DNA from 2 places in the Streptomyces sp. G5(2025) genome. Region 1 is predicted to be linked to the other one. Evidence: riboswitches for the same ligand, from Rfam matches in the RefSeq annotation. Region 1 holds a riboswitch; the other holds the start of a gene.

Region 1 (4,464 bases):
CGCGAGCGGGAGCTGCTCGAAAAGCTCTGGGAGCGCCGCGAACCGGCCCGCCCCGCCCTGGGCTACGCCGCCCGCGCGATCACCCCGGTCAGGCTCCCCATGCCGTACGCGCCCCACGGCCACCCGCACACCCCGTACCCCCACGCCCCGTACGCCCCTGCCGCGCACGCCCCCACTCCGTACGGGCAGCCGCAGTACGGGCAGCCGCAGCCCTATCCGGCGTACGGCCACCCGGTCCACAACCCCTACCGCTCCTGACGCTCCTGACGGCTCCTGACGGCTCCTAGGCGGAAGCCGCCGTCAGCGCCGACAGCTCGGCGTCCGTCAGTTCGAGGTCCGCCACCGCCAGTAGCGCCGGCAGCTGCTCGACCGTGCGCGCGGAGGCGATCGGCGCCGCCACGGTGGGCTGTGCCGCGAGCCACGCGAGGGCCACGGTCGCGACCTGGGCGTCATGTGCCCCGGCGATCTCGTCGAGCGCCGCGAGGACCCGGTCGCCGCGCTCGGTGCCCACGTACTCCTCCACCCGGCTGCTGCGCGCGCTCTCGACGCGCGTGCCGGGGCGGTACTTGCCGGTGAGGAAGCCGGAGGCGAGCGCGTAGTACGGGACGGCGGCGAGGCCGGAGCGCGAGGCGACCTCCTGGAGCCGGCCCTCGTAGGTGTCGCGGGAGACGAGGTTGTAGTGCGGCTGAAGCGCGACGTACCGCGTCAGGCCTTCGCGGTCGGAGAAGTCGAGGGACTCCTGGAGCCGCTCGGGCGTGATGTTGGAGGCGGCGATGGCGCGCACCTTGCCGGCCGCGACCAGCTCGTCCAGCGTCCCGATGATCTCCTCGACGGGTACCGACGGGTCGTCGTAGTGGGTGTAGTAGAGGTCGATGTAGTCCGTGCCCAGGCGGCGCAGGGAGGCGTCGGCGGCGCGCTTGATGGTGTCCGGGGCCAGGCCCTGGTACTCCGGGTGGGCGCCGGCCTTCGTGGCCACGATGACGTCGGAGCGGTTGCCGCGCTCGGCCAGCCACTCGCCGATGAGGGTCTCGGACTCGCCGCCCTTGTTCCCCTCCACCCAGGCCGAGTACACGTCGGCCGTGTCGATGAAGTTGCCGCCCGCCGCGGTGTAGGCGTCGAGGACGGCGAAGGACGCGGTCCGGTCGGCCGTCCAGCCGAAGACGTTGCCGCCGAGGGAGAGCGGGAAGACCTCAAGGTCGGATGAGCCAAGCGTACGAAGAGAAGTCATGCGTTCCTCAACGAGCATGAGGAAAACAGCATTCCGGTTGCTCCCCCAAATGAACGTCAAGCCTCCAAATGAACGTCAAGCCTCCGGCCCGGTCAGGGGTTGAGGCCCTTGCTCTGCAGCCAGGCGAGCGGGTCGACGGTGGAGCCGCCCGCGGTGTGGACCTCCATGTGGAGGTGCGGTCCGGTGACGTTGCCGGTCGCGCCCACGCGCCCGATGACATCCCCGGTGCTGACCTTCTGGCCCGCGCCGACGGTCATCGAGGACTGGTGGCAGTACCAGACCTCGGTGCCGTCGTTCAGCTCCAGGACGGTGCGGTAGCCGTACGCCCCCGCCCAGCCGGCCTCCTTGACGGTGCCGGTGTGGACGGCCTTGAGCGGGGTACCCGTCGGTGCGGCGAAGTCGAGACCGGTGTGGTGCCCGGAGGACCACATGGAGCCGGCGACACCGAAGTGGGACGTGATGGTGTACGAGGAGGTGGGCAGCGCGTAGCTCTTGGCGAGCTTGGCACGGCGCTCGGCCAGCGCCTTGGCCTCGCGTGCCTCCCGCTCCTTCTTCTTCTTGGCGGCGGCCTGGGCGTCGGCCTTCCGCTCGGCCTGCTTCTGCTGGGCGGCGGCCTCCTCGGCGGCCTTCTTGACGGCGGCCTCCTCGGCCGCGGTCCGCACCGCGTCGTCCGCCTGGTCCTGCTGGTTCTCGGCCTGCTGCATGATGCGGGCGCGCAGCGCCTCGCCCGCGTCGGTGGCGCCCTGCTGGGCGTCGGTGTGGCTGACACCGGCGGCGGTCAGCGGGGCGGCCGCGGTGACGGTCTCGGGGCCCGCGGGCGCCGCGGAGTCGTCGGAGATGAGGGAGCCCACGCCGGGCAGGGACTCGGCCTCGGGCAGCGAGTCGGTGACGGCGCCCAGGTCGGGCATCGAGATGGAGACGGGCGCCTTGCCGTCCTGCGCGGTGGCTATGCCGCCCGCGCCGACGGCGGCGATGACGCCGACACCCAGCACGGTGGAGCTGCGGGCGAGCCCGCCACCGCCCTTCTTGTGCACACGGTGCCTGCCGCGGACGGGACGGACGGACTCCTCGGTGGGATTCCATTCCTGCCAGGTCTCCTGGCCCTGCCAGGTCTCCTGGTCGTATCCACCGAAGTCGTCGTCATTCGGTATGTACGCGGCTTGGGGGGCAGGCCGGTTGGACGCCACTGGGGCGCACTCCTTTCCTTCCTTCTCGCCTACCGGGTTAGCTGACGGGTTCGGAGCAGGAAGGTCTCCTACGGACCACCGGCACGGATGCACAGGTGCCCGATTCACCCCAAGTTGGTGGTTCCCCGGCTCCCTTGCGGGATTAGGCGTGTGCGCACGGAGCCGTCTCTAGTGACGGCTGGGACGACCGCGCTGCGTTATCGAACGTTAATAGACAGTGGTGCCGTATTCCAAGCTGTTCCGTTTGATCATTAACACCCTCGGCCGGTACTTACGGGACACAGAGAGGGAAAACAGGGCGAGTTGACCTCTCGTCATCTCGCGAATGCCGACGGCCGGAACCTTATATTCCCTTGACATGACGTCACTAGCCTTGCTCAGGGCTGCACTTCAGTCACGGCCAGTGACCCCTCCAGTGGTCCTCCCAGTGGCCCTCACCCCGCCCGCCGTCTTCCCGTCCCCGGTCGTCGGCCGCCGCACCGCGAGCAGCGCCATGTCGTCCGTCGCCGCGCCCCCGGTGTGCCGTCGTACCTCCTGCGTGAGCGTGGCGAGCAGCGTGTGCGGACCCTCGCGGCCGGGGAAGATCCGGCCACCGAGCCGGGCCGCCGGGTCGTAGAAGGACCCGGTCGCGTCGCGCGCCTCCGACAACCCGTCCGTGTAGAAGAGCAGCATCGCGCCGGGCGGGAACTCCGACTCGTCCGCCCGGTCCGGCCACGCCCCCAGCTCCCCCATGCCGAGCGGCAGCGCGGGCTCGCTCGGGGAGAGCACGCACAGCCGCCCGTCGCCCCGCAGCAGCAGCGGCTCCGGATGCCCCCGGTTCACCAGTCGTACGCAGCCCTCACTGAGCCGGATCTCCGCGAGGACGGCGGTGGTGAACCCCTCGAAGGCGTCGAGCCCCTCCCGGCGGGTGCCCTCCCGCGCGAGGGCCCGCTCCAGGCGCTGCGCCACCGCCTCCAGGGTGGTCTCCTGCTCGGCGGCCTCACGGAAGGCGCCGATGACGACGGCGACGGCGGCGACCGCTCCCATGCCCTTGCCGCGGACGTCGCCGACGATGAGCCGTACGCCGTGCGGGGTGTCCTGCACGGCGTACAGATCGCCGCCGATGAACGCGTCGGCCTGCGCGGCCTCGTACCGCGCCGCGAGGTCGAGGCCGCCGATGCGGGGGTCGGGCTGCGGCAGGACGGCGCGCTGGGTGGCCTCGGCGATGGAGCGGGCGATGGCGAGCCGGTCGTTGCTGCGGCGCACCACGCGGTTGATGAAGACGGCGAGGGCCGCGACGGTCGCCACGGTGAGCAGTTCGGTGACGGCCTCGACATGGCCGCCGGCCGAGTTGCCGTAGTGCAGCACGATGACCGCGGCCGAGGCCGCGACACCGGTCAGGACGGTGCTGAGCAGCGAGTAGAAGGGGGCGGCGATCAGTGGGGCCGCCGTGAAGAGCGGGGCGGCGGTGAACTCGGGCGGGGTCAGGACGTCGTACCCGACCCCGACGACCAGGAGCAGGACGGGCAGGACGCGTACGAGGATCCGCTCGTGCGCGGTGGCTCCGCTGCCCCCGGTACCTCCACGCTGCCCCACCGCTTGTCTCCCGCCGATCCCGCGCCCATCGCCGCGCTGCACCCAGGCTTCCTGGAGCGGGCCTCGGGTGCGAGCCGGTGTGGGCCGGACGGGTGACGGGGGCGTGGGGGCGAAGGCGTGAGAAGGCCCCGGAAACACCGAAGGCCCGGAGTCAGTGAGTGATCACTGACTCCGGGCCTTCGGCCTTCAGTAGCGGGGACAGGATTTGAACCTGCGACCTCTGGGTTATGAGCCCAGCGAGCTACCGAGCTGCTCCACCCCGCGTCGGTAAACACAACAGTACGCCATCCGAGGGGGTGAAGCGAACCAAGGGCCTTCGGATGCCGCTTGACCCTGACCGTGCGTCAACGTTGCAGCCTCGTCGCATGACGGACAACAGCACTTCCCCGGCCCGGTTCGCCCCGCCGGTCGGAGGGTTCGAGGAGATCGACGGCCGCCGCGTCTTCGTGCACCGGTCGGGCGGCGGCGGACCGG
Region 2 (4,464 bases), 1.1 Mb from region 1:
GCAGTCGAAGGCGCTCGGGCCCGTCGCCCCCCACACGTAGGGACTGCCAATGGCTTTGTACGCGTAGGAAACAGCGGCTGCCGCGCGGGCGTTGGGAGCCTTGGAGGTGCCGCTCAGGGGGGTGTCACGGGCCTGCGTACGGGTGGCCCGGCCGCTGTTGCCGCCTTGGTCATCGCCCGCCGGCTTCCCGTACTCCACGCGCTGCTCCTCGGTGAGCCGGGCCAGCAGCCGTCTGGCCTCACCGAGCTTGCCGGTGACGGTCTTCTTGTGTTTCCTCAGGTCCGCCTGGCGCGCGCGGAGGGTGGCCAGGCGGCCATCGGCCTCGGTACGCAGCTGGTCCAGCTCCTGGAGCCTCTTGCGTACGCCGCTGAGGGCCGCTGCCTGGCGGCTGCCCGCCCGGTCGGCGAGCGAGGCACGGTCCAGGAACTGGTCGGGGTCGGAGGAGAGCGCGAGCTGCACGGAGGGGTCGATGCCGCCCGCGCGGTACTGCGCTGTGGCGTACGCACCCAGGTCGTTGCGGGCGGCGTTGAGTTTCTCCACCTTGCGGGCCGCCTCGTCGCGCAGCTCGTCTAGCGACTTCTCGACCTTTTCGGCCTTCTCCTTCGCGCCGTTGTACTTCTCGGTGGCGATCTCCGCCTCACGGTAGAGCGTGTCGACCCGGGACTTCACCTCGGCGGGGCTGAGCCGGGGGTCCGCGTGCCCGGAGCCGTCGAACGCGGCCATCGAGGCGGCTCCCGCGAGAGCGAGGGTGGCGGCGGTGCGGGCCGTGTGGCCGCTGAGCGAGCGCTGCCTGGGCTTACGGTGCGCTGCCACGAAAGGGCTCCTTAGCTGGCCGGCGGCGGCCCGCACAGGGGGAGCGGGCCACCGCCGGGTTTCTCGGCGGTGGTGGCCGACTGCCGCCCTGAGCGGGGCGGCGGTGGGGAGCCGGTCACCTGGGGGAGGACGCTAAACCGGGGCGTCACGGTCTGGAGGCGGATTGTGCGCAACTGCCGGGGAATGTCGGAATCGTGACCACGCCTGTTCGCGCCGCTGACGGGTCAGGGGCGCCTTCGCGGACAGCCGTGACCAATGTGGCAGTTTGTGCCCTGTCGGTCCGACGGAAGGTGCTATGGGCCCGCCTGTGAGGGGCGGCACGGGTCCGGGCTAGGCTCCGGCCTCATGGACGTACTCATCCATCTCTTCGTCGGCCTGCACATCATCGGTATCGCTTCACTCCTGGGCGGCTTCCTGACTCAGATGAAGCAGATGGGCCAGGGCACCGCCCGCTTCAGTCCCGCGATGCTGCACGGCGCGCTGGTCATGCTTGTCACCGGTGTGGCTCTCGTGGGCCTCAACCAGGCTGACGACAACCCGGTCAACAACGTCAAGATCGGCATCAAGATGGCCGTGCTGATCGTGATCCTCGCGCTGGTCTACGTGAAGCGGGACGAGGAGAAGACCGACAAGGGCGTGTTCGGCGCGGTGGGGCTGCTGACCACGGCGAACATCTTCATCGCCGCGCTGTGGACCTGATCCTGCGGACGTGCGAACGGCCCTCTACGCGCGCGTGGCCCGCGCTCCCGACGGAGCGCGGGCCACGCGCGCGTAGAGGGCCGTTTTCCGCGGCTACGCCGGGCGCACCACGCTGTGGATCGGCATGGAGCAGATCGACTCGACGCGGATCTTCGCACCCGGCTTCGGGGCGTGGATCATCTTGCCGCCGCCGATGCAGATCCCCACGTGGCTGATGTCGTCGTGGAAGAAGGCCAGGTCACCCGGTTCGGCGTCGGCGGTTTTCACGGTCGTGCCCGCCTTCGCCTGGTCCCATGTGGTGCGCGGCAGAGTGATCCCTGCGGCCTTCCACGCGTCCTGGGTGAGCCCGGAGCAGTCGTAGGAGTCGGGCCCGGTCGCGCCCCAGACGTACGGCTTGCCGATCTGCGCCTCGGCGAACGTGATGACCTTCGCGGCCTTGGTGGCGTAAGTGCCGTCGGTGCGTCCGGAGCCGGAGCCGGAGCCGGTACCGGAGTCCGAACCCGAACGGGTGTCCGTGTCGGAGTCACGGCCAGAGTCAGACTTTGGGACCGCCTCCTCCGCCTTGCGCTTGTGCTCCGCCTCGGCGGCCTCCTTGCGGGCCAGTTCCTCGGCCTTGCGCTTGGCCTCCCGCTCCTTTTTCCGCTCGATCGCGGTGAGCCGGGCCCTCTCCTCGGCGGTCAGCTCCGAGAGCAGCTCGCGCGCCTCGCCCAACTTCCTCTGGACGGTCTGCTTGCTCGTCCTGAGGTCGTCCCGCGAGTCGCTCAGCGTCTCCAGGTTCCGTGCGGCCTTCGTGCGCTGCTTCGTCGCCGACGCCTGCTGCGTCCGGTAGTCGTCGACGGCCTTCTTCTGCCGCTTGGTCAGCCGGTCCATCAGGTGGTTCTGGTCGACGTAACCCTGCGGGTCCTCGGCGAGCATCAGCGTGGCGGTGCGGGAGACGGCCCCGGTGCGGTACTGCGCGGCGGCGAAGGAGCCGAGCTCCTGGCGTGCCTCGTTCAGCCTGCCCGCGCGCCTGGCCACGTCGTCGAGCAGCCGGTCGGCCTTCTTGCGCTGCTTCCCGGTCTTCTCCTTGGCCGCGTTGTACTTCTGGGTGGCCATGCCCGCTTGGTGGTACAGGTCGTCGACCTTCTGCCGCACCTCTTCGAGACTGGGCTTCGCCGGTATGGAGGGCGCCGCCTGCGCGCTCTGTGACAGGAGTGCCACGGAGGTGAGGGCGGCCGTCGTGATGCCGACGGCGGGAGCAGTGCGTACTCCAGGCATCCCGGCCATCCCGGCCATTCCGGTTATTCCTGCTGTTCCGGTTGTCCGGGTCCGCGGTTTGCGGTGCGACGCCAAGGGAGGCGACTCCTTCCGTAGACCGCCTACCGGGTTAGCTGTCGGGTTCGGGCGAGTGGTCCGGAAGGCTGCCCTACAGTCCCGTACTTCGTACGGGACCGATTCACCCCAAGTTTTCGGTGGGTCCCCGGCTCCGAACATGTCGGACTCGGCGGAGGCAGCCCGTTCCCGGCGGGATTCGCCGGTGGGGGGACGAGCGGCCCGCGGGGCACGCTAGCCAACTTGTGTGACGCGTGTGAAGGTTGATGTTCGATATGCCCGATACATTTTCGTTACGTCGCGGGGCTCCTGGCCGGGGCGGGCGGTCGCGTGGCAGGGCGTGACCGGACGCGGGCGGGGCGTAGGCGGGGCGGGTTCCGGAGGAAGGTGGCCGGAACCCGGGGCGGGTTGTCAGTGGGGCCGCCTAGACTCGGGAGGCGATGAGCAGCCTCTTTGATGACAGCTTCCTGGCGGACCTGCAGCCTTCCCGGGCCGCGGGCGAAGAGCCCCCGCCGCCGCCCGAGGACAGTGCTCCGGAACCGATTCCGGACGACCTGTTCAGCGGGAAGTTCGACGTGCCCATGACCCGGGACACGCACTACCGCGACGGAGCCCCGCGCCCGGTCATCGACCCGGCGACGCTCCTGGAGGGGCTGAACGAGAACCAGCGTGCGGCGGTCGTGCACGCCGGCTCCCCGCTGCTCATCGTCGCCGGCGCCGGTTCCGGCAAGACCCGCGTGCTGACCCACCGCATCGCGTACCTCCTCGCTGAGCGCGGTGTGCACCCCGGCCAGATCCTCGCGATCACCTTCACGAACAAGGCCGCGGGCGAGATGAAGGAGCGCGTCGAGCAGCTCGTCGGCCCCCGGGCCAACGCGATGTGGGTCTCGACCTTCCACAGCGCCTGCGTCCGCATCCTGCGCCGCGAGTACAAGAAGCTGGGCTTCACGTCCTCCTTCTCGATCTACGACGCCGCGGACTCCAAGCGTCTGATGGCCCTGGTCTGCCGCGACCTGGACCTCGACCCGAAGAAGTTCCCGCCGAAGTCCTTCAGCGCCAAGATCTCCAACCTGAAGAACGAGCTGATCGACGAGGAGGACTTCGCCGGTCAGGCGGCGGACGGTTTCGAGAAGACCCTCGCCCAGGCCTACGCCATGTACCAGTCGCGCCTGCGCGAGGCGAACGCCCTGGACTTCGACGACCTGATCATGACGACGGTCCACCTCCTGCGCGCCTTCCCGGACGTCGCCGAGCACTACCGCCGCCGTTTTCGGCACGTCATGGTCGACGAGTACCAGGACACGAACCACGCGCAGTACGCCCTGGTGCGCGAGCTGGTCGGCCCCTCCGGAGGCGAGGGCCGTGATTCCGGCGAACCCGGCGAACCGGCCGAGCTGTGCGTGGTGGGTGACGCGGACCAGTCGATCTACGCCTTCCGCGGCGCCACCATTCGCAACATCCTCCAGTTCGAGGAGGACTACACCGACGCCACCACGATCCTCCTGGAGCAGAACTACCGCTCCACGCAGACGATCCTGAGCGCTGCGAACGCGGTCATCGAGCGGAACGAAAGCCGTCGCCCGAAGAACCTCTGGACCAACCAGGGCGCGGGCGCCCGCATCACCGGCTATGTGGCCGACA

What was found. A riboswitch is a leader RNA that binds a small molecule or an ion and turns the genes downstream of it on or off. The one in region 1 is predicted to bind cyclic di-AMP.
Region 2: linked by a shared signal. The riboswitch ahead of ACOBQB_RS32600 (NlpC/P60 family protein) and the one ahead of ACOBQB_RS27585 (M23 family metallopeptidase) in region 1 are both predicted to bind cyclic di-AMP.

The regions. Positions count from the first base shown of each region.
Region 1 is NZ_JBMUZT010000006.1:3,693,837-3,698,300, forward strand. Features, by position in the region: gene ACOBQB_RS27575 (PrsW family intramembrane metalloprotease) at 1-258, shown strand, start outside; gene ACOBQB_RS27580 (aldo/keto reductase) at 284-1,228, opposite strand; gene ACOBQB_RS27585 (M23 family metallopeptidase) at 1,321-2,415, opposite strand; cyclic di-AMP (ydaO/yuaA leader) riboswitch at 2,427-2,574, opposite strand; gene ACOBQB_RS27590 (PP2C family protein-serine/threonine phosphatase) at 2,806-3,990, opposite strand; tRNA gene ACOBQB_RS27595 (tRNA-Met) at 4,181-4,254, opposite strand; gene ACOBQB_RS27600 (alpha/beta fold hydrolase) at 4,356-4,464, shown strand, end outside.
Region 2 is NZ_JBMUZT010000006.1:4,764,888-4,769,351, forward strand. Features, by position in the region: gene ACOBQB_RS32590 (NlpC/P60 family protein) at 1-813, opposite strand, end outside; gene ACOBQB_RS32595 (hypothetical protein) at 1,159-1,512, shown strand; gene ACOBQB_RS32600 (NlpC/P60 family protein) at 1,606-2,844, opposite strand; cyclic di-AMP (ydaO/yuaA leader) riboswitch at 2,853-3,008, opposite strand; gene pcrA (DNA helicase PcrA) at 3,264-4,464, shown strand, end outside.